DNA from 3 places in the Paenibacillus sp. UASWS1643 genome. Region 2 is predicted to be linked to each of the others. Evidence: riboswitches for the same ligand, from Rfam matches in the RefSeq annotation. Region 2 holds a riboswitch; each other region holds the start of a gene.
The links. A riboswitch is a leader RNA that binds a small molecule or an ion and turns the genes downstream of it on or off. The one in region 2 is predicted to bind S-adenosylmethionine.

Region 1: it holds a riboswitch for S-adenosylmethionine, as region 2 does, so the genes downstream of both, FE296_RS19485 (methionine ABC transporter ATP-binding protein) here and mmuP (S-methylmethionine permease) in region 2, are expected to answer to the same signal.
Region 3: it holds a riboswitch for S-adenosylmethionine, as region 2 does, so the genes downstream of both, metA (homoserine O-acetyltransferase MetA) here and mmuP (S-methylmethionine permease) in region 2, are expected to answer to the same signal.

What each region holds. Positions count from the first base shown of each region.
Region 1 is NZ_VXKZ01000112.1:47,431-57,795, forward strand. Features, by position in the region: gene FE296_RS19460 (putative polysaccharide biosynthesis protein) at 1-74, shown strand, start outside; gene FE296_RS19465 (DUF2515 family protein) at 290-1,576, opposite strand; gene FE296_RS19470 (thioredoxin family protein) at 1,719-2,063, shown strand; gene FE296_RS19475 (COX15/CtaA family protein) at 2,618-3,505, shown strand; gene FE296_RS19480 (Cthe_2314 family HEPN domain-containing protein) at 3,710-4,426, shown strand; SAM riboswitch class I at 4,556-4,697, shown strand; gene FE296_RS19485 (methionine ABC transporter ATP-binding protein) at 4,823-5,857, shown strand; gene FE296_RS19490 (methionine ABC transporter permease) at 5,858-6,517, shown strand; gene FE296_RS19495 (MetQ/NlpA family ABC transporter substrate-binding protein) at 6,593-7,432, shown strand; gene FE296_RS19500 (DUF2167 domain-containing protein) at 7,556-8,515, opposite strand; gene FE296_RS19505 (SDR family oxidoreductase) at 8,728-9,507, shown strand; gene FE296_RS19510 (NifU family protein) at 9,646-9,891, opposite strand; gene FE296_RS19515 (YuzB family protein) at 9,972-10,226, shown strand; gene FE296_RS19520 (NAD(P)/FAD-dependent oxidoreductase) at 10,223-10,365, opposite strand, start outside.
Region 2 is NZ_VXKZ01000101.1:70,469-80,833, forward strand. Features, by position in the region: gene FE296_RS08540 (spore germination protein) at 1-1,240, shown strand, start outside; gene FE296_RS08545 (GerAB/ArcD/ProY family transporter) at 1,275-2,375, shown strand; gene FE296_RS08550 (Ger(x)C family spore germination protein) at 2,372-3,580, shown strand; SAM riboswitch class I at 3,651-3,752, shown strand; gene mmuP (S-methylmethionine permease) at 3,845-5,257, shown strand; gene mmuM (homocysteine S-methyltransferase) at 5,235-6,302, shown strand; gene FE296_RS08565 (ABC transporter permease) at 6,386-8,788, opposite strand; gene FE296_RS08570 (ABC transporter ATP-binding protein) at 8,792-9,550, opposite strand; gene FE296_RS33230 (sensor histidine kinase) at 9,697-10,017, opposite strand; gene FE296_RS08575 (histidine kinase dimerization/phospho-acceptor domain-containing protein) at 10,107-10,365, opposite strand, start outside.
Region 3 is NZ_VXKZ01000102.1:36,805-47,169, forward strand. Features, by position in the region: gene FE296_RS09215 (YitT family protein) at 1-578, shown strand, start outside; gene FE296_RS09220 (zinc-binding alcohol dehydrogenase family protein) at 662-1,675, opposite strand; gene FE296_RS09225 (aldo/keto reductase) at 1,672-2,649, opposite strand; gene mqnC (cyclic dehypoxanthinyl futalosine synthase) at 2,881-4,017, opposite strand; gene FE296_RS09235 (trans-sulfuration enzyme family protein) at 4,259-5,431, opposite strand; gene FE296_RS09240 (PLP-dependent transferase) at 5,428-6,615, opposite strand; gene metA (homoserine O-acetyltransferase MetA) at 6,640-7,557, opposite strand; SAM riboswitch class I at 7,794-7,917, opposite strand; gene corA (magnesium/cobalt transporter CorA) at 8,368-9,303, shown strand; gene FE296_RS09255 (HRDC domain-containing protein) at 9,374-10,365, opposite strand, start outside.

The DNA of each region.
Region 1 (10,365 bases), on a different contig from region 2:
GTTACCCCCGTATTCTGCAAAAAATTCTTCGTCCACTTATGCGTCTTCAACGTGGAGCTGGGCAAAGAGGTTAAAAATACAAAGTGCATTATTCAAGCATAAATATTTTGTGAAAATAGGATATAAGCTCATGGATAAAAGCTCTGTCTGCTGTTAAGCGGACAGGGCTTTTTGTATAGATAAAGCGAGCTGATTGAATGAGCTCGAGATTAGCCTCGTAAGCAAGGATTAGCGGTATATCAGGGTATCCACATCATCCGTCTTTGACTGCTCCATATGATCCTTAGCATTAGTGTGTGATCGCTTTAGCATCATGAGCCAGTGCTGTTTTCAGCATGCCATACCGGTGTTCGTGACTCATCTCAAACAGCCATGGGCGGCGAGGTGCCGTCAGGTAACCGAGACTATCCCGAGTCTGAAGCCAGTCGTGTCTGGTGATCGGTTCATAAGGGGTGTCTCCCCATACGGAGAGCAGCTCCGGACTAAATAATCGCTGCCCTTCTGGAAGCCATTCCTCATCCAGTAACGCCTGAGCGTATAATGTATGTTCATTCGCCTCGTCTTCATGATTGGTAAACAGGCCAGGCCAATATTCAGCGCGCGAGCCACGATGGGGAACCAAACGTGCGAACTCTAACACTTGTGTGTGTACTTGCTCCACGCCAAACAACAAGGCATATAGGCCTTTGCCAAACATGATTCGCTCATCCAACTTGCCAAAATGTTCAATAACGCGTCCTGCGAGTCCTGCTCCCCGTCCAAGAGGAAAGACGATGTGATTCAGACCGGCCAGATTATGCAGATGGAATGCGGGTTTGGAAAGTACTTCTTTTTGAAAATAAGGATGCTGCACCACCCGGCTCTCGATATAGTTCTGCTCATTAATAATTAATGCCACACTTAGCAATGAACTGCATCGTTCCAGCCAAAAGCGTTCCCAAAACGGCGTCATAAACGCCGATACGTGAAAGTGCGACAAGAGATGGAAACAGCTTCGTCCGATCCGGCGACTGTTCATATACAGCAAAAGCTGGGGATATGCATCTTGGAAAATGAGTGCATTGCATCGCTCCAGCAGCCGATACATATGCTCGCGATCGCTTTGATTCTGTAGATTATGCATTAAGTCACTTTGAAGATCTGTCATGTGATATCCGCCGTTGCGAGAGACCATATGGGCCAGCAGTGCCCAATGCAGTTCGGGATATTGCTCATAACATTCCAGATAGGCTGCCGTGCGGGTGATATTACTCCGATTATGCTCCTGGGTCAGTGTCTTAATCTCTTCCAGAATGATGCAATCTTCTTCGCAGACGAGTGCGCTTTGAACCTGGTCCGTGCGTGCAAAAGATTTGCCGCTGGCAGGTAACAAACGCTCCACTTCAGACTGTAAGGCAGCTGCCGTATCGGTATCCCACTCGATGTCACGCAATGGGTGACGAAGCTGTGCTGAAGCTTGCCATGCCGCTTGTTTGCCACGCCAGATTTCACGGGCAGCACCCGGAATGGAACGGACAATCTGCAGAAGGGACCCGTGATGCTGTTCGCTGGAAGAATCGGTTCTGGTGGAAGTCATGATGTGACATCCTTTCATGATGTTCTGGGTTTAAATTCACAGACCATGTGGTTTATTCTAAGTATGCGCTGATTATTTGACTTCCACTCGCCAATTTGCTTCACTTAGGGTAAGACAAGGTACAGAAAGGGAGATGAACCGAATGGAACAGATTACTTCCAAACCGGCTTTTGATGTAGCTATCCAATCCCCACGTTTGACGATTGCCGTATTCAAGGCAGACTGGTGTGGCGACTGCAAATACATCGATCCGTTTATGCCTGAGGTTGAAGAGAAATATGCACGTGAACTGACTTTGATTGAGGTCGACGTGGATCAGGTTGGAACGGTTAGTGAAGAGCAGAATATTCTTGGCATTCCAAGCTTTGTGGCGTATTCAGATGGCCGCGAACTCATACGGTATGTGAACAAGCTTCGCAAGTCAAGAGAAGAGATTGAGCAGTTCCTGGATCGCGCAGTTGAAGTGTACAACACGATCCATAAATGATGTTATACAAGTTCAAATGATGAATATTCACACAGACACTCCGATGACAGAATAACCTTTTGATCGCTGTTATCCCCAGATTTCTTTGATCCCTTTTATTAGGGGGAAATCCGGGGATAAAGGCGAACGCTTCGCTTCTTCAGGCTATTTCTGTCCTCTCCGTTATTGTGTAAATTTTTCATTGAACTTATATAAATGTATGACAGGTTCATGTTGTTAAAGGGTATACTAGATGAAACGCCATTTCTCTTGAAATAGGGAAATGGCGTTTGTGTGTTCAGGATTCTGTTTAAGACCCAATTCAACTGGCATATCCCTCAATTACATAACCCCAATGACCTGTGGGTCATTATTTCACCAGACGTTAACATTTTGTCACAAAGCGCGACGTCAATGAACATTTTATCCGGTATAATGAATTTAGTTGTGAAATAAGTGTCAAAGTACCGAAACAAGCGGAGAATATTCTTCGCCATCTTAAACCAACAGCGGGTGAGAAAAAATTGAAACACTTAACTTTGTTTAAATGGTTAACCGTATTAACCTGTCTTGTCATGTTTCTGGCCACTTTTGGTGGAGGCATCGTAACCAAAACGGAATCAGGCCTTGGCTGCGGAACAGAATGGCCTTTATGTAACGGAAAACTCGTTCCGGCACATACTGTGGCTTCACTTATTGAATATTCCCATCGCGCTGTAAGCGCACTGGCTGGACTGTTGTCCATTGCCTCGTTTGTTGCTTTTCTGCAGTTCGGCAAGTCACGCCGTGACCTGCAATTGTTTTCTTTCTTAACTCTGGTATTTGTTATCGTCCAGGGAATCATGGGGGCTTTTGCCGTTGTCTTCTCCCAATCTTCAGCAGTCATGGCACTGCATTTTGGTTTTGCACTGATTGCTTTTGCCAGTTCCCTAATGATGGCGCTGGGCATAAGACAGGAGGCCAAAGATGGCGGATTGGAGCGCCTGAATAAATACCCTCGGGTTAGCAAAAAATTCAGGAATTTGGTCTGGTTCTCCACCATATACACATATCTCGTGGTATACACGGGTGCATTTGTGAGCCACACGGATTCTGCCGGCGGATGTTCGGGATTTCCGCTTTGTAACGGTCAGATTATTCCTGAGCTTTCGGGTGGGGTTGCAGTTGCCTTTGCTCACCGTGCAGCTGCTGCGTCGCTCGTGATTGTTATTGCGATCCTGGGTCACTTCGCGTACCGTAATCATCCGGACAACAAGGAAATGCGTACTCTGGGTGTGGTATCCGTTGTTCTTGTTCTGATGCAAGTAGTCATTGGTATTTTCATGATGGTGACAATGAACCGTCCGGAAGTATACATGTTTGTAGCTCTCGCTCATATGCTGGATATCGCCATATTATTCGGAGTTTTAACGTATATGAGTTTCCTGGTGTACAAGCTGCATCGCCCGGCTAATCGTTTCTAAGATATAGATCCATTCTTTTTCCAGAGGTACTTGGGCTAAATATGAAAGTCCACCATCCATTGATGTACATCATTGGACAGGTGGACTTTGTTTGATGTCAGGGGGATCAGGGCAACCTATGGCAAGCAGCAATTACACGGAATGGATGATGTGTTACGTTTACGGTGATGAATTCTTGTTGATTTGGAAAAGAGGAGGTTAGATATGCTGCGAACGTTGTTGGGGGAAAAGCCACGTATAAACGAAGGTAAATTGAAGGCAGCGATGGACGCAATGGCGCATACGCTTGAGTTATTTCAACGACAAATGCATGTGGACCATGATCCCACGCATGACTATCGGAAACTGTATGTGTGGACTCAGGGACTCATCTCCTCACTGGATGAACTGGAGCAAAGCTGTTTCGCTGCTGCTCATTTTCGCAATAAGGTCGTTGCAGGCTCAACGGAAGATATGACGGCGACTGAAAAAGCCGAGTATGCACGGTATGTGTATTTCTACAAAGATGGCTTTATCCGTTGCTTTGCCATCCTGGATAAGGTGGGCACGGTATTAAACGAAATATTCCAGTTGAATACTTCAAATACCAAAGCGCATTTTTCTTATTTTACAGTGTTAAGGCAGTTCGATTATGCAAGGGAGCATCATGATCTTGCGTTGCAATTAATACAGATCAAGGACTCTTATCGTGAGCCGATGAGCAAGCTGCGCAAACGACGTAATATGGAAATTCACTACATGAACTCAGAAATGCACGATGACCTTTGGCAGTTACACCAGACCTTGCAAGGTAAAGTAAAGTTGGAGGATCTGAATCAGCATGTGCAGGAAATGCGTCAGGGCGTGGATATGGTCTGTGAAACATTAACAGCCTCTTATCGTTATATCAACAAAATATGGAAAAGAAATAATTGCCTTTGACAAATCGGAATACTTGGAATATACTGAATTTCAATCGAATGTTACGCGGATATAATTGATATTTCGGAAGTTACGTTCACATTATAAAGCATAAACTACATGAACTTATAAAATCCTACAACAACATATTTCTTATCGAGAGCGGCGGAGGGACAGGCCCGATGAAGCCCGGCAACCGATTTGTAACGACATGATACATGTATCATTCGTTATAGATGTTAGGTGCTAATTCCTACAAAATGGTGCAAGACACGATTTTGGCAGATGAGAAGGTATATTCTTTCACGTGAAGAGCCCTCTTTGTATCTGCAAAGGGCTCTTTTTTGTACTTTAAGGGGAGTTTTCCTTTAGATCGGGTAAAGATACATGTAGGTGGTTGGAAAGGGGCAAGTGCGATTGATTGAATTAAAAGGTTTAACGAAAACGTACGGCAAAGGGGCAAAATCTACAACAGCGTTATCCGAGCTGAATTTGAGCATCCAAAAGGGCGAAATCTACGGCGTGATTGGCCATTCTGGAGCGGGCAAAAGTACATTGATTCGCTGCATTAATTTGCTGGAACGGCCTACGGAGGGTGAAGTATGGGTTGATGGGATCAACCTGACTGAACTGAGCAAAACCGAACTGCAGCAACAGAGACGCAAGATCGGGATGATTTTTCAACACTTTAATCTGTTATCCTCTGCAACGGTATATGATAATGTGGCTTTTCCACTAAAGCTTGTGAATACACCCAAGGATGCCATTGATCGCAAAGTGAAGGAAATGCTCAATCTCGTTGGTCTGGAGAACCATAGCAACAAATATCCAGCTCAATTATCAGGTGGACAGAAACAACGTGTAGGGATTGCGAGAGCACTTGCGAGTGATCCGAATGTACTTCTCTGCGATGAGGCTACTTCAGCACTTGATCCACAGACGACAAATTCAATCCTGAAGTTATTGCTCGACATTAACGAAAAATACAACCTTACCATTGTGCTGATTACACATGAGATGCATGTCATCCAAAACATCTGTGATAAGGTGGCTGTCATTCATCAAGGTGGTATTGTGGAACAGGGACCTGTAACCGAGGTGTTCCTGAAGCCGCAGCATGCGATTACACGAGACTTCATGATGCGTGACCATGAAGCTGGACTGGCTCTGGAAGAGACCGCTCTGGCGAATGCAGGCATTGAATTGCAGGCAGGTGTTGCTTCGAAACTTGTGAAGATATCCTTTCTGGGGAACAAAACGTATGAAGCGATTTTGTCGAGGACGGTACGTAAGACGGGTGTGGATTTTGCCATCCTGCAGGGTACAATCTCTACGATTAAACAGGTGCCTTATGGACAGCTGACCGTTCGGTTCGAGGGTGATTCCATTGCGATTGATCGGACGATATCAGAATTAACCGCAGAGGGACTTGATGTGGAGGTGCTTCGTTAGATGGATTTTTCAACAGTTCGCTGGGAAGAGGTTGGTAAAGCCTCTATTGAGACGCTGCAAATTTTGGGTGTATCAGGCTTGTTCACCGTAATCTTTGGTTTACCGCTCGGAGTTCTGCTGTTCATGACAGCCCGATCTGCTTCGATCAAATCACGGACGGTGTACATTATATTGTCCTTGATTGTGAATATTTTGCGCTCAGTCCCATTTATCATATTGATTGTTGCTCTTATTCCATTCACTCGTTCACTCGTCGGTACAGCTACAGGAGTGTTAGGTGTTATACCACCTTTAGTTATTTCAGCAGCTCCTTACTTTGCTCGATTGGTGGAGACGACGTTGCGTGAAGTTGATCGGGGTGTCATTGAAGCGGCACAGTCGATGGGCGCTTCGACCGGACAGATTGTAAGACGGGTATTACTGCCTGAAGCGTTACCTGGTTTGGTTGCTGGGATAACCATTACCATCGTTACGCTTGTCTCTTACACGGCGATGGCGGGCATGGTTGGTGGTGGAGGTCTGGGAACGCTGGCAATCAACTATGGGTATTATCGTTATCAAAATGAAATCATGATTATATCCGTAGTGTCGATGATCATTCTTGTGCAAATTCTCCAGATGGCTGGAGATCGCTTGGTTACATTTTTCACCAGGAAATAACACATAGATAACATGATGGATATGCATTCATGCGGACGCCACATGAAAAAAATGATTAGAGAAGGGGTTTTACACATGAAAAAATGGTCTTTTGCTCTACTTAGTCTTATGTTAATTGCGGTTCTCGCAGCTTGCGGAAACAATAAGGACGCTGATAGCGGCGCAGATAATTCAGCAGGTGCACCACGTACGGTTGAATTGAAAGTTGGAGCTTCACCTACACCACATGCAGAGATTCTGGAAAGCATCAAGCCTGAACTGGAAGCACAAGGTATTCGTTTGCAAGTCGTTACGTTCAATGACTATGTACAACCCAACCAGCAACTTGCTGATAAAAAATTGGATGCAAACTTCTTCCAGCACCAACCTTATCTGGACACAGAGAATAAAGAACGTGGATTCAACCTCGTTTCTGTAACACCTGTTCATGTTGAACCTTTTGGTGGATACTCCAAAAAGATTAAGTCTTTGGATGAATTGGCTGACGGCGCAAAAGTAGCAATTCCAAATGACCCATCCAATGGTGGACGTGCTCTGTTGTTGCTCGCGAAGGAAGGTATCATTACGCTGAAAGACAACACAAATATTACATCTACGATTCAAGATATCACAGCCAATCCGAAGAACCTGGATATCATCGAGCTGGATGCAGCTATGATGCCTCGTCAATTGGATGAAGCGGATCTGGTATTCATCAACGCTAACTATGCGCTTGAAGCAAACCTGAATCCAGCGAATGATGCTTTGTTGATCGAAGATCTGCAAGGTAACCCATACGCGAACATCCTCGTTTCCCGTGAGGACAACAAGGATGCAGATGCAATTCAGAAACTGGCTGCTGCCTTGCACTCCGAAGAAGTGAAAGCATTCATCAAAGAACGTTATAAAGGTGCAGTTGAACCTGCAACTGAATAATTCACGATATGTATGATATGATGTGAAGCTATTAAGAATAAGCCGTATATCTCTTCTGAAGAGATATACGGCTTATTTTATGTTTCTTAATCTGTGCTGACGTGGGGATTAATAAGGGAAGGGTTAGGGCTTATCTTGTTTCTCCGCGTTGGATGGATGCCCGGATTGGCGGTAGTATGATAATTCATTCTGATCAGCATACTGCTGCTCATCTGCTTCTTGCAGGTACGTTCTCTCGGAGGGAGAGAGTGTTTCTTCTTCTCCGTGTGAGCTTTTGATCTTGTATCTGATCCAACCGATTAACCCAAGGACGACAATCAGGATCAAGGCCCATCCTTTTTTGAGCAAAAGAAGAGCACTGAATTTCTGGGAAGCCGTATACCCGATCCCGCCCATCAGAAGACTGTTGAGCCCTATAGTGGATGTTTTGTCAGTCGAAGCATTGTACTCCTCGTAGGTATATCCTGCATTGATGCTAAGTCGATTAAGGACAGTTTCCTCGAATGCCTGGCGGCTCTGTTGAAAGTTAGCCGTATCTGTAACCAGAATGGCTGTGATGTACCCTTCGCGTGTCAGGAGTTTTACATTGTAATTGACCATGGCTTGCTGATCAGCATTCTTAAAACCAAGGGAGTAGACTAACTGATGTTTGGTACTGTCATATGCCGGTTCGATTTCCCACCCCGTTATGTACGTTCTGTATTCAGGATCAAGTTCTCTGTTATCTTCTTCTGTGCCTCGGATATAACTGCTTAACAGTTCTTCGGCACTCAAATTTTGATCGTCATCATGGATATGACCTGTTTTCACGTATTCAAACACAACATACCACGAGCCGAATTCACTATTGCTGGTTAGGCTGCCGATTTCATTCCCGTTAGGCTTCCCATCACTGTTAAGTATCGAGCGTTGGGTATTGGCCTTATCCAGATAGGAATGGCTTTCAGGGACTTCCAGGGTGGCCTTACCGTCCAGAGAGACAGATGCTGGTCCAGTAATCCAATCGTACTCATCAGGCGCTTGCTCGCTCTCACTTGCCGCTGATACCTGTAAGGCACTAGAAACTGTTAATAAACTCAACATTAAAAGCGTAAGAAATGATATCCATCTTTTGTTCTTCATATTCATGTAGAAGTCCTTTCGAGTTATATCCTCGACAGTACCATAGGTGTTTGATTTCAATCAAGATATATTTGGAATTTAAGGTGGATAATCCCTTGTGGATAAGCGAGTTGTAGGAGGACGATAAATCTTTTATACTGGATAGTGACTGCTCTTTGAAGAGGGGGATGAACGTGAAGGGAAAGGTTGCCCTCATAACGGGAAGTGCCAAAGGTCTTGGTAAAATGACGGCCCTCAGTCTGGCAGATCAAGGGTGTCATATTGCCCTCAACTATGTACACAGCAGAACAGAAGCTGAGGCTTTAAAGGCTCAGATTATAGCCAAGGGTGTGCGGTGCATTGCCATCCAGGCTGATATATCCAAGGTGGAAGATATCTCATCATTGGTTGAGCAGGTGGAAGGCAACCTGGGCAGCATTGATATTTTGGTGAATAACGCAGGTCCATTTGTCCGTGAACGACGATTATTTGCGGATTATTCTGAAGCTGAGGTCCAGATGCTTGTGCAGGGAAATCTGTTGGGACCGATGTTACTGGATCAGCGTGTATTGCCAGAGATGAGACGCAAGCAATGGGGGCGCATTATCCATTTTGGCTTCAGTCATGCTGGAGAAGCGAGATCTTGGCCTCATCGCGCCGTATATGCGGCTGCCAAGGTGGGTCTGGTATCTTTTACAAAGACACTCGCGGTTGAAGAAGCCCCGTATGGAATTACGGTTAACATGGTATGTCCAGGTGACATTCGTGGTGCGAACAAAGAGAAAACGATTGATGAAATGGCAGGCATCACCGACGAGGAAACGCCAAGAGGGCGACCAGGCAGCGGTGAAGATATCGCACGAGTGATTACGTATCTGTGCCTTGATCATTCCGATTTTATAACAGGTAACATTATGGATGTATCTGGAGGACTTGATCCGATTCGTCCAACCATACAGCGCGAGGATACTTAAAAGGTGAATTGAAGGATTGTACGTGGAAACGGGTCAAGGTGACTGTGAACATGGACTCTCTGCATATGCACACAAAAAAAGAGCCCTCCGCTTCATGCGAAGCGAAAGGCTCTTGAGGTTTATTTCGTGAAGGATTGATTAGAATACTTGTACGACTTCTTGTACACCCTCAACTTCTTCGAGAAGGGCACGTTCAATCCCGGCTTTTAAGGTAATGGTGGAGCTTGGGCAACTGCCGCAGGCACCGACCAGTTTCAGCTTAATGATGCCGTCCTCCACGTCGACCAGTTCCACGTCACCGCCATCGCGCTGCAGGAACGGACGAAGTTTATCAAGCACATCAGATACCTCATCATACATGGTGCTTTGTGCGTTTTCGCTCATATTGTTCAACTCCTTTCCTTCCTATATTATATTACAAATGGCCACAAATTAAAATGGTCAAACAAAGCAGGTGAACTTAAATGAGACCGATTATTGAATTTTGTGCCAATAATATGCATTTTGGCACAGATGAAGTCATGGATCAACTGGAAGAAAATCCAGACTATGACGTGATTGAATACGGCTGCCTCACCAACTGCGGCCAATGTTCTATGACTCCATTTGCACTGGTGAATGGCGAAGTTGTCATCACGGACAAAGTGGAAGACCTATATAACGCCATTCTGGCCAAAGTTGCCGAAGCCGATGCATGGGACGATCTCGATCTCGACTAACCGAGATGGCGCTTGGACATCCAGAGCACACCACTTTTCAAAATACGAGGTACACGTCCCATCATGGACGTTTTGCCCATCAGCCCAAACCCAGACTTCTTGCCGAGTGCACCGAGTGTGCCACGAAGCTTGAGTGGAT
Region 2 (10,365 bases):
GGCCTACCTGCAAGATCAGCTACTACCTGTCAGTCTGATTGAGGAGACCCAGTCCCTACAAAAGGTCTCAGTTGGCGTGCTTTTTGGCAAGAATGCACTGTTGGTCGATGGATTGCCGGGAGCTCTATTAATTGGAGCTCATAAGATCAAAACACGTGGTGTAAATGAACCATTGTCTGAGGGATTGCTTCGTGGCCCCCGAATTGGTTTTACAGAACAGTTAAGTGATAACACAGGTATTTTACGTCGATATGGAAGTGATCAGAGCCTCTTTATTCAGAAGTTTGAAGTAGGTTCACGGATCAAGAAAGAGTTGGCTGTTGCCTATATTCAGGATATTGCTGACCCTAATCTCGTGGCGGAAGTCCAAAAGCGAATTGAAGAGATGGATATGGATTCCATGTTGGAATCAGGGTATGTTGAACAGCTTATCGAAGACAATACGCTTAGTCCGTTTCAACAAGTGTTAAATACGGAAAGGCCAGACCGGGTGATGGGTGCTTTGCTGGAAGGGCGAGTGGCTATTTTATTGGATGGGACGCCATTTGTCTTAATTGTGCCAGTGACTTTTAGCATGTTGCTCCAATCTCCCGAGGATTATTATGAACGCTGGATTCCTGGAACATTCCTGCGAATGCTGCGCTTTATGGCTGCCATGCTGGCACTGCTGGCACCTGCGCTCTATATCTCGTTTATCTCCTTCCATCCGGGTCTTATTCCAACGAAGCTGGTACTGACGATTATTGAAACGCGGACAGGCGTGCCGTTTCCTTCGATCATTGAAGTACTGATCATGGAACTTTCGATTGAAATTCTGAGGGAGGCAGGGATACGGCTGCCTAAACCAATTGCGCCAGCGATGGGTATCGTAGGAGGTCTGATTATTGGCCAAGCAGCAGTGCAGGCGGGAATTATAAGCCAATTTCTGGTCATTGTCGTAGCAGTTACGGCTATTTCTTCCTTTACGATTCCAGTCTATAGTGCGGGATTAACACTACGGATTCTGCGATTTGCCGCTATGTTCAGCGCAGCCGTACTCGGATTGTTTGGCGTGGTTATGTTCTTTCTGCTTGTGTGTACGCATCTGGCACGACTCTCAAGCTTTGGCGTGTCTTATGTTGCACCGGCTGTCCCTTATCAATTTGGGGAATGGAAGGATTTCATTATTCGTGCTCCGCTAAATATGATGAGGAAGCGTCCGGAGATGTCTAGTCCAATAGATAAAGACCGAAAAAAATAAATGAAGTAAATCACGAGGTATGAGGTGGGATGAAGTGAACGGTTCCGAAGGAAATATTAGCACAAGGCAGGCCGTCGTAGTTATTGTTAATTACATGCTTGGCGCTGGGATCCTAACACTCCCTCGAACGACGAGTAAAGCTGTCGGAACGCCGGATGTCTGGATCTCCATCATTCTGTCTGGACTGATTATCACGGGTGTCGGAATTATTCTGGTTACCCTGTGTCGCAGATTTCCTGAGAAAACAGTGTTCCAGTTCACTCGTGAGATTACGGGGAGCTGGATTGCTTACATATTGGGATTCGCCATGATTATGTATTTTATGGTGATTGCCGCATTCGAAATTAAGGTCATGGCTGATGTGACAGGAATGTACTTGCTCGAGCGCACACCAAAATGGGCTATCGTGATGGTGTTTATGTGGATTGGCATATATTTGATCTCTGGCGGACTTGCTGTCATTGTGCGCGTATTTGAGATTATTTTGCCGATTACACTGATTATATTTGTGATTGAGATCTTGCTTAGTAATCAGTTGTTTGAGATCGGCAATCTGAGACCGGTACTCGGCGAGGGTATCATGCCAGTCCTCAAAGGGTTGAAACCTTCGCTGCTGGCTTACACGGGGTACGAAGTCATGTTTGTCATGACTGCTTATATGAAAAACCCCAAAAAGAGCAATGTAGCCATGAGTTGGGGCATCATCATATCGACTATGATTTATCTGATTACTGTAGTGATGGTTGTAGGCAGTCTGTCACTCGACGGCATCAAAACACGTACTTGGCCCACGCTGGATCTCGTAAGAAGCTTCGAGATTCAAGGTTTGATCTTTGAACGGTTTGAATCCTTGCTACTGGTCATCTGGATTATGCAGATCTTCTCGAGTTTCACGATCACACACTATTGTGCTTCGGTAGGGATTCGGGATTTATTTCGTACGAAGAAGATCAAGGTCATTATGTACGCCCTTCTGCCAGTAATATATCTAACAGCATTAATGCCGAAAACCGTGGATGAAACTTTTGCTCTGGGTGATATGTTGGGCAATCTATCCGTGCTTCTATTTGCCATTTTACCTCTGTTACTGCTGATAATAAGTCTGATTCGCAAAAAGGGAGGCAAACATGCATGATTCGTTTTTTTATGCTTTTACGTGTAGCCTTTGCTTTGTCCGTCCTTCTGGTGATATCCGGATGCTGGAGCAGTAGAGAGATCGAGGAACTAAGTGTCTATGTTGGTCTCGGGATCGATATCGCTAAAGAAACAGAATTTGAGAAGGACATCGCTGCTCAGGGAGGAAGGTATCCAAAGAATAATTATATAACGGCTACTGTGCAGATTGCTCCTGGCACGGGCGGTTCCAACAGTAAACAGAGCGGACAATCCGGTTCACCTGCTTCGGGAAAGACGTCCTATTCCAATGAACAGCTTACTGGAGATTCCTTGCTGCAAATCTTTCGTCAGTTTGCACTAAGGCGAGATCGTCCACTTATCGGACATCATCTGAAGGTTATCGTTGTCTCCAAGGATATTGCCAAAAAGTATGGTCTGGACCAGCTACTGGATTTTGTACTTCGGGATAACGATATTCGTCCAAATTGTCTGGTGCTGATAAGTCATCATCGTGCCGTGGATGTCCTGACTTCGGATGATCCCTCCCGGATTCCAGCATTTTATCTAACAGGAATTACCGGTAATTCGTACTTGTCCAACAAAATCCTGGACCCTGTTTTGCTCTCCAAATTAGATGCCCAAATGCAATCTGGTTCCAGTTTCTTGCTCCAGAATGTACTGTACTCCAATGGAGAGGGCAAGTTCTCAGGTGGCAGCATATTCGATGGGAAAACAACTAAGTTTATTGGAGAACTAAGTCAAACGGATCTGGAAGGTTTATCGTGGCTGAAGCCTAAGGAAAGAGGAGGCGTCTTGAAGACTTACAACAAAGAGGGATTTACTGTTGTATATGAAATGAAAAAGAAGAAAACAAAAATAATTCCCAAGGTTGTTGGCAATGATATTTCATTCCATGTAAAGACCGAATCCGAAGGCTGGTTAATGGAGGATTGGCGTGCTCCCGAACGAGAGGAAAAAGGGGCTTATCGCAGGGAACTGGAAAAAGAATTCTCAGATCTGGCGGAACAACAGATTCGTCAGGTGTTATACAAGCTACAGCATACTTACAAAGTTGATGTTGCGGATTTTCGGGACAGCTTGCGTATTAAAGAGCCCAAAACATGGAAGAAAGTCAAAGATGATTGGGACAACATTTTTAGTACCGTGCCAATTACGTACGATGTGAAGATTACCATCACCAATCCGGGGTCTTCCACCGAATAGCGAGGTGTGCCATTTATTATTTTAATGTTGACACATTCATGATAGATCGCTATATTAGTAAAAAATCATTTTCTTATCCAGAGAGGTGGAGGGACTGGCCCTTAGAAACCTCAGCAACAGATCTGAAGGATACTGTGCTAATTCCAGCGGGTGAAAGCCTGATAGATAGGAGCGTTTGTTTTTATTTGTCAGTAACGGCGCACTCTTTAGGCAGAGTGGGTCTTTTTTGTTTTTTCTGGATGAAGAATTAGGGGAGCAGCAGGTATGGAGAACAACAACGACAAAGGGCATTTTCAGCGGAAAATGCAGGCACGGCATGTGGTCATGCTCTCTCTCGGAGGAGTCATTGGAACGGGATTATTCCTCAGCTCAGGTTACACCATTCAGCAGGCGGGACCACTGGGAACCATTCTGTCCTATCTGATCGGAGCCATCGTTGTATATCTGGTGATGCTCTGTCTTGGTGAACTGTCTGTTCATATGCCAGAGACGGGAGCATTTCATAGTTATGCAGCCAAATATATCGGACCGGCAACAGGCTACACGGTGGCTTGGTTATACTGGTTAACCTGGACTGTTGCGCTTGGCTCCGAATTCACAGCCGCCGGATTGCTGATGCAGCGCTGGTTCCCATCGGTGAACGTATGGATATGGAGTGCGCTCTTTGCACTGATGATCTTTCTGTTTAATGCATTAACGGTGAAATTATTTGCGGAATCCGAGTTCTGGTTCTCATCTGTAAAAGTAGTGACTATCGTAATCTTCATTATTATCGGTGGCGCAGCCATGTTTGGGTTCATTCCCATGGCGGATTCTGAACCGGCTCCATTTCTATCGAATATTACCGCATCCGGGTGGTTCCCTCATGGGGCTACAGCGATATTGATGACCATGCTTGCTGTAAACTTTGCCTTCTCAGGCACGGAGTTAATCGGTATTGCCGCCGGTGAGACGGAGAATCCGGAAAAGACGATACCGAAGGCTATTCATACGACACTGTGGCGCCTGGTTATTTTCTTCATCGGAACGATTATTATCTTGTCGGCCTTGTTGCCCATGTCGGATGCCAGTGTACTGGAAAGTCCGTTTGTAGCGGTAATGGAACGGGTTGGTGTACCCTATGCAGCAGACATTATGAACTTTGTTATTCTGACGGCGATTCTTTCTGCTGCCAATTCAGGCCTGTATGCATCTTCACGGATGCTCTGGTCTCTGGCTGATAAAAGAACGATCTCACCGTGGTTTGCCAAATTGACCAAACACGGGGTGCCATTGAATGCACTTCTGATCAGTATGGTTGGTGGTGCGCTGGCCCTACTGTCCAGTATCATTGCTCCAGGTACCGTGTATATAACACTGGTTTCCATTTCGGGTCTGGCTGTTGTTGTGGTATGGATGAGCATCAGTGCTTCCCAGTACATGTTCCGCAGACAATATATCCGGGAAGGCCATGCGGTCAAAGATCTGGTCTACCGCACACCACTGTACCCGGTGGTACCGATTATTTCATTTATATTATGCCTGGCTTCATGCATAGGTATTGCGTTTGATCCTACACAGCGAATTGCGCTGTATTGTGGGGTTCCATTTATCGCATTGTGTTACGCAGCTTATTATCTGACAGAACGTGTGAATAAGAAAAGAGGACAAGTACATGACGCAAGCACAACAGACTAACCCCTTAGAACGGATCCTGCGTGAACATCCGGTCATGATTCTGGATGGAGCGCTGGCAACGGAACTCGAACAGCATGGATGTGATCTCGATGATCCACTATGGTCTGCTCGTGTGTTACTTGAGAATCCGGATGTTATCGTTCAGGTCCATGCAGATTATTTTCGAGCAAGAGCCGACTGTGCGATTACATCCAGTTATCAGGCGACGGTGGATGGTTTCCGCAAGAGAGGGATCGATGAACAGGAAGCACTGGAGCTGATCCGCAAGACGGTGGAACTGGCTGCACAGGCGAGAGATGACGTGTGGGCAGAAGTGCAGAGTAGACTAGTAGGGAGAGAAAGCTCGACAAGTCAGCTTGTAGAAGCTTCTTCGGTACGTGCTGAGACGGTGGAGAATGAGGAGTATATAACAGATCGTACAGGGGAGCGCGAAGGAAATTGTCTTCGTCCACGTCCAATTATTGCCGGGTCCGTTGGTCCGTACGGCGCTTATCTGGCGGACGGTTCAGAGTATGTCGGTCATTACGGCGTGTCGGATGAGACGCTTGCCGCATTTCACCGTCCGCGTATGGCGGCGCTGATTGAAGCGGGTGCTGATATTCTGGCGTTTGAGACGATTCCTTCCTTGCAGGAAGCACAGGTGCTGGTTGATTTACTGAAGGAGTTTCCTCATGCGTATGCCTGGTTATCTTTTTCTTTAAAAGACGGGACAAGTATCAGCGAGGGCACACCGCTTGAGGTATGTGCACAGACGTTTGGCTTCGAGCCGCAGATTGCGGCGATTGGCCTGAACTGTGCTCCGATGGAAGTGGTGACGGAAGCAGTGGGTATTTTGAGCCGTACCAGCGATAAACCTGTTATTGTGTATCCGAACTCGGGAGAAGTATACGATGCAGCAACGAAGACGTGGAGTGGACAGGGTACATGTGGCAGTATGCGTGATGCTTCGGAACAGTGGGTTGCTGCGGGCGCACGGATTATTGGCGGCTGTTGCCGTACAACACCGCATCAGATTGAGGAACTTGCGAAGAAGTGGCGGAAATAGTCCATATCATGATAAGAAGCCCTTCCACATCCTATAGGGGTATGGAAGGGCTTGTTTTATTGTGTTAAGGCATCCTTATTGCACTATTCGATAACCAGCATACGTGGCGATGCTTCCCGAATGATTCGCGAAGAGAACCATGAGCCAAGACTGGCTGCAATGATGCTTAGACAGGTGAACAGTACCATTCCACCCCAATGCAGGATCAGTGGAAGTTGTACGATACCATAACCGGAAAGGACCATTTCGAGTAGAATAGGCAGCAGATATACGCCGGCGAAAATACCCAGTATGGCTCCCATGGAGGACAGTATGAACATTCCCATGGTGAGCGACAACCGGATTTGGCGGGATGTCATTCCCAGCGATTTGTATATCCCGTACGTTCTGCTTTCTTTACGAATATTGATTCTACAGGTACTGAAAATAATGATGAACGTCACAATGATAAACAGTAATCCAATCAGACTCATCGGATAGATCAGGATATTAGCGGCTTCTGCGTAAACCGAATCAAGCAATGTCTTCTGAGTAACTACCGAAGCAAAATCTTTAAATTGCTCATTTAATTCCGAGGCAACCTTACCCGCTTGTGCCATATCGTTCACATTGATGAATATAACATCAAATTCACTATAACCGGGGTTCACACTTCTCATGGCATCAATGGTGATTCTGCCTGAAACAGACATGTTGGCGATCGCCTGATAGATGCCTGTAATGAGGAATGTACGCTTTTCTCCTTCAATATAGATATCGATAAGATCACCGAGATCTTTATTTGATGTTTTGGCTACACTTACACCAATGGCAATTTCATTTGCATGTTGTGGGTTAACCCCTTTTAACGTTTCGAATCCAAGTTCCTGATAACTCCCGTCCAGTACACTCAAGTTGAGACTGATGGATTGGCCCTTCACTGTTGCAGAAGACTCCGGACTAATTACACCCGTTGTGTTCCCTTGCCAGCCTGCATTGCTAATCCTTGAATCCTCTTCTAACGTTTGTTTTAATTCAGTCTTTGGAAAGTTACCTTTGTTCACGACTACTGCTGCAATATTGGCATTGTCATACCCCCATTTGGCTGCTGTCTGTTCAATTCCGGTTATACTGGTCAACAGAACATAACCCAGAACAAGTACGGAGGAAGCCATGGTGGTTAGCAGGAGTGTTAGAACAGAACTTTTGATGTTTTTGAACACATGTCGGAATCCAAGCACAGCGGTCACAGGCAGTCGTGTGAACCCGATCCAGTGCGCCAATGGCGAATTCATTCTGCCAGCCATCCGGCTATAATCTGTCTCCGACATACCATAACGAATAGCCTGCACGGGCTGTATGCTGCGTGCCTTTTTGGCATATAGCACAGTGAACAGAATCACTAGAGCAAATAGAAGTACGCCGGCCAGTATAGCCGCATCCAATCCTTGGACTGGAATGTTCTGATTCCCCACTCGAAGAGAGGATACAGAAATATCAATGATCCATTTGGATATCCATATACTGAGTGCAAGTCCTGGGATAATGGCTACGATGGATAACAATGCATACTGAATAACATAGGTGCCTATCGTTTTTTGGGAAGTCAGACCTAGTGATTTGAGGATTCCTATCGTTCTGTAATTGGCCAAGATGGCATCCGCAATCGTAAACCCGATGGTCATCAGGGCGATAGAGAGCATGACAACACCCATGAATATCATGATAAATCCAATAACCTGATTGATGATCAGATAGAAAGAGGCAATGGCCTCGAACTCCATTTTGGATTCCAGAAACGGAATACCTGTCTCACGATTGTATCGTTCCCAATACACCGAATTCATGCTGTAATCGTTAAAATGGATGCCCATCATACGATTCTCGTTGCCAGCAAGTGTCGCGAGATCATGTTGATAATCAGTAGGATTCATCCAGACCCGTGCTGTATTGGAGAAAGGTGCCCCGTATGGTACATCGATGACAATGCCCGAAACATTCAATTCGAGTGTGCTTGAGCCGGTTTTGAAGCCAACGGTATCACCTACTGAAATATGATAGGCATTTGCCATGGATGTTGGGATCCATACGCTTCCTTGTTCAGGAGCCGAATGCTGTGTACCACTTGCAAATACAAGTTCATCTACACTCCATGGCGGAGGCGGGGTATTCATCATGTACAGATACAGGTTAGGAATGTCAGCGCCGCCAAAGGTGATGCCCGACAAGATGCGGTAAGTTAGCAAAGGTGAGACTTGAACACCGTTCTGGGCAGCCCACCAGTCATGCACAGCTTGGGGATCGTTCAGTCCTTTGTCGAACGTCAAGATCTGATGGGACCCGTTGGTCCGACTATGCATTTCCTTGAACTGGTTACCCGTATTGGCCAGTATGACAATAGCTGTAGATACAAGAAGTGTCGAGAGTAGCAGGAGCAGCGCAATTAACGTATTTTGTATTTTATTTTTACTCAGATACGACAAACTAAGTTTAAACATGACTGCCATAGGTTACTCCTTCCCCGTAACCAAAGCGAAGATGATCGCTTCACGATCCTGAATTTGATGTTGGTCATAAGTGTCAAACTCAAGGATTCCGCCTATCTTGCCGTCCTGAATATAGATCAGACGATCTGCCCGGCAGGCTGCCTTAATATCATGTGTGACCATAACAACAGACTGTCCCTCGCGATGGATTTCCGTGAGGATATCCAGAACTGCGGTGCCGTGTTCCAGGTTCAAACTTCCGGTCGGTTCATCCGCAAAAATGATATCCGGCGAATTGATCAAAGCTCGTGCAATGGCTGCTCGTTGCTGCTGTCCTCCAGACGTCTGGGAGGGGAGGCGGTTACGCTGTCCATCAATATCCATGTCATTCATCAGCTCAGTAGCCCTGGATTGGATGTCTTTCTTTTTGTTTCCAGCGATATATCCCGGTAAAGCAATGTTCTCTTTGATGGAAAGGTCCGGGACCAAATTTATACTTTGATAGATATAACCGATTCGGCGCGTGCGGAAGTCGGACATTTCTCGTTCACCATAAGCGTCGATCCGCTGGTCACGAAAATAAACCTCACCAGCTGTAATCTGATCCAGTCCACTAAGCAGATATAAGAGGGTTGATTTGCCAGAGCCAGAGTTACCCATGATGACCGTGAATTCCCCTTCATAGATTTCGAGATCGACATTACGGATGGCATGATGTTGCTCACTTCCGCTGTTGTACGTCTTGCACAGATTCTGTGCACGGATAATCACTTTCTTAGACAAGTCGAATCACTCCCGAGTGCAGTATAGGATTCATTCTAGAGGAGGGATGTTGAGGAAGCCTTATCAAATTATGAATAAAGTATTACAGCCAAATGGGGTGAAGCTGGAGTTAAAGGCGTTTGGTGAATTAACCAGGCCAAAATGGGTCAGCAGATAGGCAGATAGAATTGGAAGTTCGTACCTTGTCCTTCTTTGCTAGTGAAGGAAATACGGCCTCCATGTGCTTCAATAATGCTTTGGCAGATGGAAAGCCCCAGTCCAGTACCCTCCTGCACACGTTGGTCTGCCTGACTAACCTGGCCTCTAAAATAACGCTGGAAAACAAACGGCATATCCTGCACACGTATGCCCTGACCCGAATCGGCGATGGTCACTTTCAAGTGCCCGGATTCCAGTTCCGTGGCTATACGTATCGTGTCTCCCGGAGCCGTATGCTTGAGAGCATTGGCGACAAGATTGGAGATCACCTGTTCAATTCGGATAGGGTCGATAGCGATTAACGCATTGGGAATGTGGTTGGACTTGGGCCCGTCATAGACGAGACCTCTTGTAAGTATTACATGTTCAATCGGTTCAACATGGCATCGAGTATAGGCCCACTGTACATTTCACGGGTTTCCACCGAAATTTGCCCCAATTCCTGAAGTGCATGAACCAGCAGATCCTCCACAAGGCGTGCCGTTTTATCCGTATGGGTCCGCATGACTCCCATATATTCCATCAGCGTCTCCTGATCGTTGCATAGTCCTTCCTCAATAGCTTCTATGTATGCTTTTATCGTGGTAATTGGTGTTTTAATATCATGAGATATATTG
Region 3 (10,365 bases), on a different contig from region 2:
TTGTGCTTCATCCCATGCCGCCACTTGTAGAGCATCCGCTGGCTGCCGCCATGTTTGGGGGACTATGCCTCGGACTCGGAATTGGGCTCGTTGTGCGATATGGTGGGACACTGGATACGCTGGAAATCGGTGATCCGTCTTCCCGCCCACCTGAACGTGTATTTAGCGGAAAACGGATGCTTATCGAAAAAATAATCATGCTGCTTAACTTGTTGATACTGACAGCCGCTGGTGTTGTCTTTGGCTGGGACCAAGCGATGTATTCCGTAATCGCCTATCTTATTGCTTATGAAATGGTGTACATTGCGTTCAGGGGCTTCTCTTCCAAACGCAAAGTATGCATTTTGACCACACAAAGCTCTCAAGTTGAAAAAGCTGTACGCAAACGGCTGCGCCGTGAACCTGGAACGCTGGAAGCCACTTCTGACTCAACACAACTTGTGATGGCTGAAGGATGGATCAGGCAGATCCCAGGTGCACTTTATTATGAGGTACATGTGCTGGAGATGATCTGGTTGAAGTCCATTGTGCGTCACATTGATCCACATGCGGGTATTGTGACAAATCCGGAAAAATAAAAAAACGCTCTCTTCCCCTATGGATGGATGGTATTGTCCACCAAGGTCAGAGAGCGTTTTTTTGTTATCCGATTTACTTGTGATTATAGTTCAACGATGGCTTTGACTACATGTGAATTTGGCAATAACCATTGGTCTATTGCAGTAGGTAACTCATCAAACTCCACTCGATGTGTGATATACCCATCCATGCTTAATTTCTTTTGACGCAAGGTCGACAAGACTTGTTCAAAATCTTCACGGGTTGCGTTTCGACTGCCCAGGATGCTCATCTCCCGCTTGTGAAACTCAGGATCATGAAAGGTAATATCCGCTTTCACCAGTCCAACAAAAATGAGTTGACCACTATGCGCAACATATTGAATGGCCTCATTCATCGAATTCACGTTACCTGTTGCATCGAAGACAGCCGTAGCATAGTCGCCTCCCGTGATTTCAGCCACTTGTTGTACAGTATGTTCATTAGCCTGAACCAAGTCATCCGCTCCAGCCCAAGTCCGGCTAAGCTCCAGCCTGTCCAGATTACGATCAACGGCAATAACACGCGCCCCCGCCTGTTTGGCAAATGCCATCACACCCAATCCAATAGGGCCAGCTCCAATCACAACCACATGCTCACCAGGTTTAATTCCTGCTCTTCTGACGGCATGGGCTCCAATGCTTAATGGTTCTAACATTGCCGTCTCATCCAGCGTCAAACCTTCTGCTGAGAGCAAATGTGAGACAGGCACGCTGATTTTTTCTCTCATGCCTCCGTCTACGTGCACACCCATGACTTGCATGGACGCACAACAATTGGTTTTTCCACTGCGACATGCAATACAGTGACCACAGTGCAGATACGGAATAATACTTACCTGATCCCCAGGCTGTAACCCAGCCTCGTTCGGACCGATTTCTTCAATAACAGCTGCCAGTTCATGACCCAGAACACGAGGATAGGTAAAGAAAGGTTGGTTGCCTTTGTATGCATGCAGATCCGTTCCACAGATTCCAATCCGCCGAATGGCAACCAACGCCTCTCCTTCTGCTCGTTCCGGTTGAGGCAGGTCCTGGAGCTTCAATTGATCTATTTCTTCACATACAATGGCTCTCATTGTTGTTCCCCCTTGGATGCTTCTGCTGTCGTGTTGCTTGGCTTCGTATTATATTCAGGTCGTCCGCTTGACCACGTCTCGTTATGCAATGGAGCCAGAATGCGCAGCACTTTATCCAGCAGGCTCTGATCGATCGGTTCCTCTATCCAGGCTGCATTATTTAGGATATTGCGCTGGCTGGCACTGCTCACCAGTGTTGTCGGAATTCGTTCATTCGACGTGGAGAATTGCACAGCCAGCTTGGCAATGTCACTGCCTTGTTCTGCACAGAAGCGGGCAGCCTTCAGGCAGAGCTCTTTCACCCGATCATCTGCTGGATGCCAGGCAGGAGCCCCTCGGGTACTCAACAAACCCATAGAAAGAGGCGAAGCATTGACGAGGCCAATTTCTTTCTTTTCCAACAGCGGTAATAAAGATAACAATGAGGTATCATTCAATGAATAATGACAATACGAGATGATTGCATCCGCATTGATCTGTGGCAGAACCTTCTCGAACAATGGCAAGGGTAAGCCACAAATGCCCGCATGTCGTATAACTCCCTGCTCTTTCAGACGCAGCAACGTTGGAAAAGCTTCTTCGATAATAATCTCTGCTGGCACAAATTCAATATCATGCAGGAACAGAATGTCGATATAGTCTGTATGCAGTCGATCCAGGCTCTCTTGCACACTATTCAGAATTCGCTGACGTGAAAAATCAAACTCATTTTCCCCATACCGTCCGGCTTTGGTTGATAACATATATGAACTGCGCGGCAAGCTGCGAATGGCCTCACCCAACACTGTCTCCGCCTTTGTCAGCCCGTAGTAAGGCGAAACGTCTATGTAATTCATCCCCGCATCTACGGCCGCATGTACAGTGCGAATCCCTTCGTCCCGGTCAATGTCACGAAATACAGAACCGAGTGAGGATGCTCCAAAGCTCAATACAGGTACGTTCAGTTCCGTCTTGCCAAGTATTCTTCTCTTCATCGGTTTACCCCTTCCAGCGTGTCTGACTACACAAGTTCCCTTTCATTGTAACAGTTCAATTTCAATATAAAATATCGCCAATTGCGTAACATGTACTGTTTGATGACCTCGAACCGCTAGAAAGAAATCAAAAAGCCCGCCGTCTCTCCAAACGGAGTAGTCAGCGGGCTTGGCTTCATAAATACTATCTAACGATCAGCATTTATGGGAGTAGTATTCAAATAATCAGGATTAGTTCTGCATTACGAAATCTTCATGCACGGAATTCTCTTCGTCGAACATACGCACGATGTCATATCGGGTATTACGTTGTGCCGGGATATAACCGGACTCCCGAATTAAACGCAGAATCGATTCGATGTTAACTTTGTAAGTTGCACCAGCAGCAGATACAACGTTCTCTTCAATCATCGTGCTACCGAAGTCATTACAGCCAAATTCAAGCGACTTCTTACCGATCTCAGGACCCATCGTTACCCAAGAGGATTGAATGTTCTTGATATTATCCAGCACCAGTCGGCTAATAGCTACAGTCTTCAAGTACTCTTCCGGAGTCTGACGCTCCAGCTTAAGGTTGGTATTGTCTGGCTGGAAAGTCCAAGGAATGAATGCCAAGAAACCTTCGGAGTCATACTTGTTCGCAATACATTCATCCTGAGCCTCACGTACACGGAGCAAGTGTAATGCACGCTCTTCCATCGATTCACCAAGTCCGATAACCATCGTTGCCGTAGTGTTCATACCGATGCGGTGTGCAGTTTGCATAACGTCCATCCAATCCCGCCATGAACCTTTCAAACGGCTGATCTTCCGACGTGTGCGGTCATCGAGAATTTCAGCGCCGCCGCCAGGCAAGGAATCCAGTCCAGCTTCGTGAATGGCACGAACAACTTCTTCCAATGTAAGGCCATCGGATACTTCAACCATTTTCATAATCTCAGCGGGTGAGAAAGAGTGCATCGTGATGTTTGGGAAACGCTCTTTGATGGCTTTCAACAGGTCTGTATAATAACTGAAAGGCAAGTTTGGATTCGTTCCACCTTGCATCAAAATCTCGGTACCATTCACATCTTCCGTTTCCTGAATCTTCTGGAAAATAACTTCGTCTGGAAGCACATAACCTTCATCCGAACCAGGTCTGCGGTAGAAAGCACAAAAACGGCAGTACACATCACACACGTTTGTGTAGTTGACGTTACGCCCAATTACAAATGTTCTGTATGGTTCAGGGTGCATGCGTTTCATAATGACATTAGCAGCTGCCCCGATTTTGTCCACTTCATTGGATTCAAATAACTGAATCGTGTCTTCCAAGTCCAAACGTTCGCCCCGAAGGGCTTTATCTAAGATACGGTCTACCGTACTCATCGTAAAAAAGCCTCCCTCATGAAGAGAAATTATATAACGATCCGTCCCAACTTGTTCAAGAGAAGCAAGTTCTGGTGGCAACATCGTATTTCTGTACTCCACATATCGTAACACAGGTTACATGTGAAAAAAAGCACCTTATGTACAGGTGCTTTAAAAATAAGTAAAAATTTTTACATATGGAATGGAATTTATTCGAGATTAAGTGATACGCATGGGGGTATTCGGTCATCCACTTTTACTAGGATTCCTGAAGTGCTTGCTCCAAATCTACAATGAGATCTTCGATATCTTCCAGACCTACGGAGAAACGCAGCAGCCCATCTGTAATGCCACGGTCACGGCGGACCTCAGCTGGCATTGCCGCATGAGACATCATCGCTGGGTAGGACAGAATACTCTCGACAGCTCCCAGGCTTACAGCAACAATGGGGAGCTTCACCCGGTTAAGAACTGCTTTTGCACGATCACCTGAACCGACGTCAAAAGAAACGACAGCTCCATATCCTGTGGACTGGCGCTCATGTGCCTCACGGCCCGGATGATCCTCCAGTCCAGGGTAAAAGACAGCAGTAATATCACTGCGCTCATTAAGCCATGCCGCCAGTTTGGCTGTGCTCCGTTCACTATGAGCCATGCGAGCCCCCAAGGTTTTCATCCCGCGCATCAGAAGCCAGGATTCTTGTGCCCCGAGTACAGTTCCGAGTCCATTTTGCAACTGTTTCAGTTGTACGCCAAGTGATTCCGTGCGAGCAACAGCTAACCCTGCAAGTACATCACTGTGACCTCCAAGAAACTTCGTAGCACTATGTACGACGATGTCCACACCAAGCTCAATCGGACGCTGATAGTAAGGTGTCATAAAGGTGTTATCCAGAATCGTGATCAGGTCATGTTCCTTCGACCAGTCAGTTACAGCAGCGATATCCGTAATTCGCAGTGTAGGGTTGGACGGTGTCTCCATATAAACTGCCTTGGTGTTTGGCTTGAGTGCCGCTTTTACTTCATCTATATTGGTCATGTCTACAAAGGTTGTCTCGATCTGCATACGGCTTAATATGGAAGTAAGCAAACGATACGTACCTCCATATACGTCTTCTGTTACAATCATGTGATCCCCTGCGGAGAACATCATGAACACGCTTGATATCGCAGCCATCCCCGAAGAATAGGCGAAGCCTCGTGCACCGCCCTCCAGCAATGTGATGTAATCTTCCAAAGCCTGACGCGTCGGATTACCCGAACGACTGTAATCATGCTGAGGCGGATTGAAGATATCAAAATGATGGAATGTTGATGCTTGGTAGATTGGTACACTGGAGGCTCCGGTCGTTTTGTCAATCTCATCGCCAAAATGGAGCAATTTGGTATCAAATTTCAACTCGGAATTGGGCTTGTTGTTGGACTCACTCATGAGTGCACGCCTCCTTCCACTTCCTGCTGTGCAGCTGTCAGAGCATTGCCGAGATCTGCAATCAGATCATCCGCATGTTCAATGCCTACAGAAAACCGGAGCAAACGGTCATCCACACCTACGGCTTCACGAATTTCAAGCGGAATATCCGCATGAGTCTGTACTGCCGGATAAGTCATGAGTGATTCGACTCCGCCGAGACTTTCGGCAAAAGCAATGAGTTTGATATGACGCAGCAACGGTTCAACATAACGTGCATCCTTCACTTTGAAAGAGAAGATACCTGTGTTACCGGTGGATTGTTTATTCTGTATTTCATACCCCGGATGATCGGATAGGCCTGGATGATACACTTCAACCACCGCTGGGTGCTCAAGCAAGTATTTGGCAATAGTAAGTGCATTGTGCTCATGACGCTCCATGCGAAGAGCCAGCGTCTTCATGCCTTTCATCAACTGGTAGGAGTCACTTGGAGACAATACCGCTCCAATGGAATTATGCAAGAACGCCATCTCTGCAGATAACGCTTCACCTTTGGTAATAATTAGTCCAGCGAGCACATCATTGTGTCCACCCAGATATTTGGTAGCGCTATGAATGATGATATCGGCACCCAGTTCAATCGGACGTTGGAAAAATGGAGTCAACAACGTGTTGTCAACAATGGTCAACAGGTTGTAACTTTTCGCCCAGGAAGCAACGGCTTCCACATCTGTGATCATCATCAGTGGATTGGTTGGTGTCTCAATAAATACAGCTTTGGTATTCGGCTGACGAACCTTCTCCAGTGCTACAAGGTCATTCGTGTCCACATAACTTGCAGTTACGCCGAAACGGGACAGAATACGTTCCAGCAGACGATAGGTTCCACCATACAGATCCAGCGATACAATCAGATGATCCCCTTGACCAAACATGGCAAAAATCGTTTGCAGCGCGGCCATTCCCGAGCTACAGGCAAACCCTGCATCACCGGACTCCAACGCTGCGGCGGCTTCTTCCAATACTTTACGGGTTGGATTAGTCGTACGGATATAATCAAACCCCGTGCTTTGTCCAAGCTTCGGGTGGCGAAACGCAGTGGATTGATAGATCGGAAAGTTAATGGCGCCTGTTACCGGTTCATTGATGGACCCAATTTGTGCTAAGCGGCTTTCGATTTTCAACTTGTTGTTGTCTTCCATTGCTGCATCCTCCTGTAATCTCGATTAGATTTGCGGACCAATATCATAAGGTGTTTCTTGATACACATAGTAATTGAGCCAGTTAGAGAATAATAAGTTGGCATGAGCGCGCCAAGTAGCCGGTGGCACACGGGAAGGGTCGTCATTCGGATAATAATGTCTAGGCAATGCGATATCCAACCCTTTGGCTGCATCCCGGTCATACTCCCACTTTAATGAGAACGGGTCATACTCGGCATGTCCTGTGGCAAAAATCTGTTTGCCGTCTTTGGTAGCAACCAGGAAGATCCCCGCTTCCTCGGATTCAGCCAAAATCTCTAAATTCTCATTCTTTTCAATATCTTCGCGTCTCACTTCCGTATGACGGGAATGTGGAACGTTGAATACTTCATCGAATCCACGCAACAACGGAACATGTGGTTTATTAATGGTATGTGGGAAAACGCCAAAACACTTTTCATCAAGTGCAACCTTGGGTACGTCAAAATGATGGTATAAACCTGCCTGGGAAGCCCAACATATGTGGAGGGTTGAAGTCACATTGGTTTTGGTCCATTCGAAGATCTCCTGGATTTCATTCCAATAGTTCACGTCTTCGAAATCCATCTGTTCCACCGGGGCACCCGTAATAATCATTCCATCGAAACGGCGGTGCTCAATCTCATCGAAGGTTTTATAGAACAAATCCAAATACTCCTGAGACGTATTCTTTGACGTATGGGATTTGGGATGTACGAGAACGACATCCACCTGAATAGGCGTGTTTCCCACCAGACGAAGCAATTGTGTTTCGGTCGTTTCCTTTGTGGGCATCAGGTTTAATATAGCGATACGGAGTGGACGAATATCCTGCTGATATGCAGAAGTTTCATCCATGACGAAGATATTCTCTCCTTCAAGTACTTCTTTTGCTGGTAGAGTATCGGGTATTTTGATTGGCATAGTAAGTCTAACTCCTCCTTGTGCATAGATAGATGCAGCCGTCCCTGGCTTGATGTCTTCACATCAATACAGTTATAGACTGCCTTGAGCTTGTAAAAACATTGAATTGCTCTTTCATTCAACGTTACAAACAACCTCAAGTTCCTTAGCGAAAATCACTGCTGAGAAGTCGGGGCATATGACAAAGACCTTCCTCGGATTTCGAGAAAGGTCATATGTAAAATAGATATGCGCCTCTCTCATCTCTCAGTTACAACAGTGCCACTTGACACTTAGTCGCTGCAAGAATTAGCACCGTGCGGTATACCGCCGGTTGCCGGGTTTCATCGGGCCAGTCCCTCCACCTACTCTTGATAAGATTTCGCTGTATTAGATTGTAATTTAATATGGTTCACCGTCTACTTTATTACATTAATGCCCTCACGTCAAGATGCAGTTCGATGTCGCTTCCCAGATCGGAACCGTTCATCATCCGTTGTCATACACTGCCTCAGGGCGCGAAATAGACACATTTTTGCGCTTGAAAGCACCTTGTACCAGCGGTATACTAAACAAGGTGTTATAAACCCTTATGTGAGAGGTGACATATTAAATGGATGGCGACCCGAGGCCTGACTGGCAGCCGAATTCCGACAAACTGCATAGAGAATTGACATCAGCATGCCGGCAGCGGGACGTGACTTCCGTTTGATTATATAGTGTACGCAGCCCTGATCTCCAGGCTCCGCTGCCGACCGGCTGATTTGTTCTTTTTGCGCCCATAATGATAATATCCGCCAAGTTGGCGGGTGCAGAAGGAGTAGATTAACGATGAAAATCCGGTTGGTAAACAACGGTGTATTTATTCCGGTGGACGACATTCAGCAAGCGCTGACTCCACCAGCGGAAGGATTCTACTGGATTGATGCAGACGTAGACGATTTGGCGGTACTTCAGCCGCTGTTCTTGATGCATGATCTGGCTGTGGAAGACTGTCTTAGTGACGAAGAACAACGTCCGAAGATTGAAATTTATGAGAACCATTATTTTATTGTGATTAATAGCATCCGTTTCGATGATGAAGAGATATTTCTACGTGCGGTGAACTTATTCCTCGGCAGACATTTCATTATTAGTGTTACCAAGCAAAAGGTCAGCGAATTGCGCACACTGAAACCAATCCTGTGGGAACAGGAAATCAGTACACCGGATCGTCTGCTGTATTTGCTGGTTGACTTGATTGTTGATAATTATTTCACCGTAGGTGACCGAATTGAAGCACGGATCGAGAAGCTTGAGGAAGACATTCTGATGCACACCAAAAAGTCACATCTGAATGAAATTATCGGGCTACGCAGTGAGATTCTGTGGCTGAAAAAAGTGCTCGGACCTCAGAAAGAGGTCATTAACACCTTGAACAAAAAAGATCTGCGTCTCATTGATGATCAACTGCAAAAGTATTTCAGTGACATCTATGAGAATGCTGTAAAAATATCTGAAACCTTTGAGACTTATCGCGACCTGATGGGCAACTTGCGAGAAGCCTACCAATCCAGTATTGCGAACCGGGCGAATGAGATCATGCGTGTATTTACCGCCATTACCACGGTCTTCATGCCGCTGACGGTCATTACCGGCATATACGGTATGAACTTTACGAATATGCCAGAGCTTAACTGGAAATACAGCTATTTTGTTGTGATTGGCCTAATGGTTACACTGGGCCTGAGCATGTTCTTCATTTTCCGCAAGAAAGACTGGGTATGAACTCGTATGAAATAACAAAGACGAAGCGCTCCTCCGGGAGAAACGCCTCGTCTTTTTTCATTTCTGATCATTAACCAACATTCTTCTCTGTCTCTGCGTGCCGACGAAAGCGGATTCGAATCATGCGCAGTCTTTCATAGACCTGCTCCAGACTTCCTCCATCGGGTTTCTCTCCTCCATACACCTTATGTAATACTGGCTTCAGGAACGTATCTCCCAGCTCCTCATACGCACTCCATACGGCCTCTTGCTCGTTCTCTGGCATCACTGCCAGCTCCACATCAAGAAGACAATCGGTGTCATAACCTTCATGATCCAGTGCCTCTAACAGCTCAACCAACTCACGTCGGGATAATCCGGATCGATTAACAATCTCCTCTAACGTATACCCTTCTTTCATGCCTTCAAGCACCTGCTTACGCGTGGTGAACTTATCAAGTTCCTGCTTATACTTCTGCTCTCTCTGCTTGTATAACCAACTCTCATACTCTTCTTCCTTCAGCGCCGTGTATACCCAGTCCAGCGGGAATGTCGTTGAACGCTCCAACCCGTTTGTAATCTCCATCCATTCCGTACCATACTCAGTTGCTTTGCTCTCTCCTACGCCCGGCAGTTGCATCAGTTCATCCAGCGATTGCGGAACAAAGGCACTGATCAAACGCAGCAAACGATTTGTTGCAATAAAATACGGTGCCTTCCGGTCAGACACAGCTCTCTTCCTGCGCCATGTGCACAGATCCGTATATAATTGCTCATTGCCGTATAACTCACTGTAACAATGGAGCCGCTGTCCACCATAACTGCGGGACTTCAGGTCATCATTCTCATGAAATAACCCCTGCAACTGCGGTCGGTACCCCTCACTCATCTGTATGGCAAGCTGATGACGGTAGATATGAAGCAGCTCCTCCCAAGAAGTCCCTTCATACCAGATGCTGTCCTCACGCTCTCCTTCCTCGTAGCGACTCCATCCCAGCTGCCAACTATCTTCCTCTTCCCCAATCCATAACTGTGCATACTCTGCATTCTGATCTGACATTCTGGACAATCTGTTCATGAAAA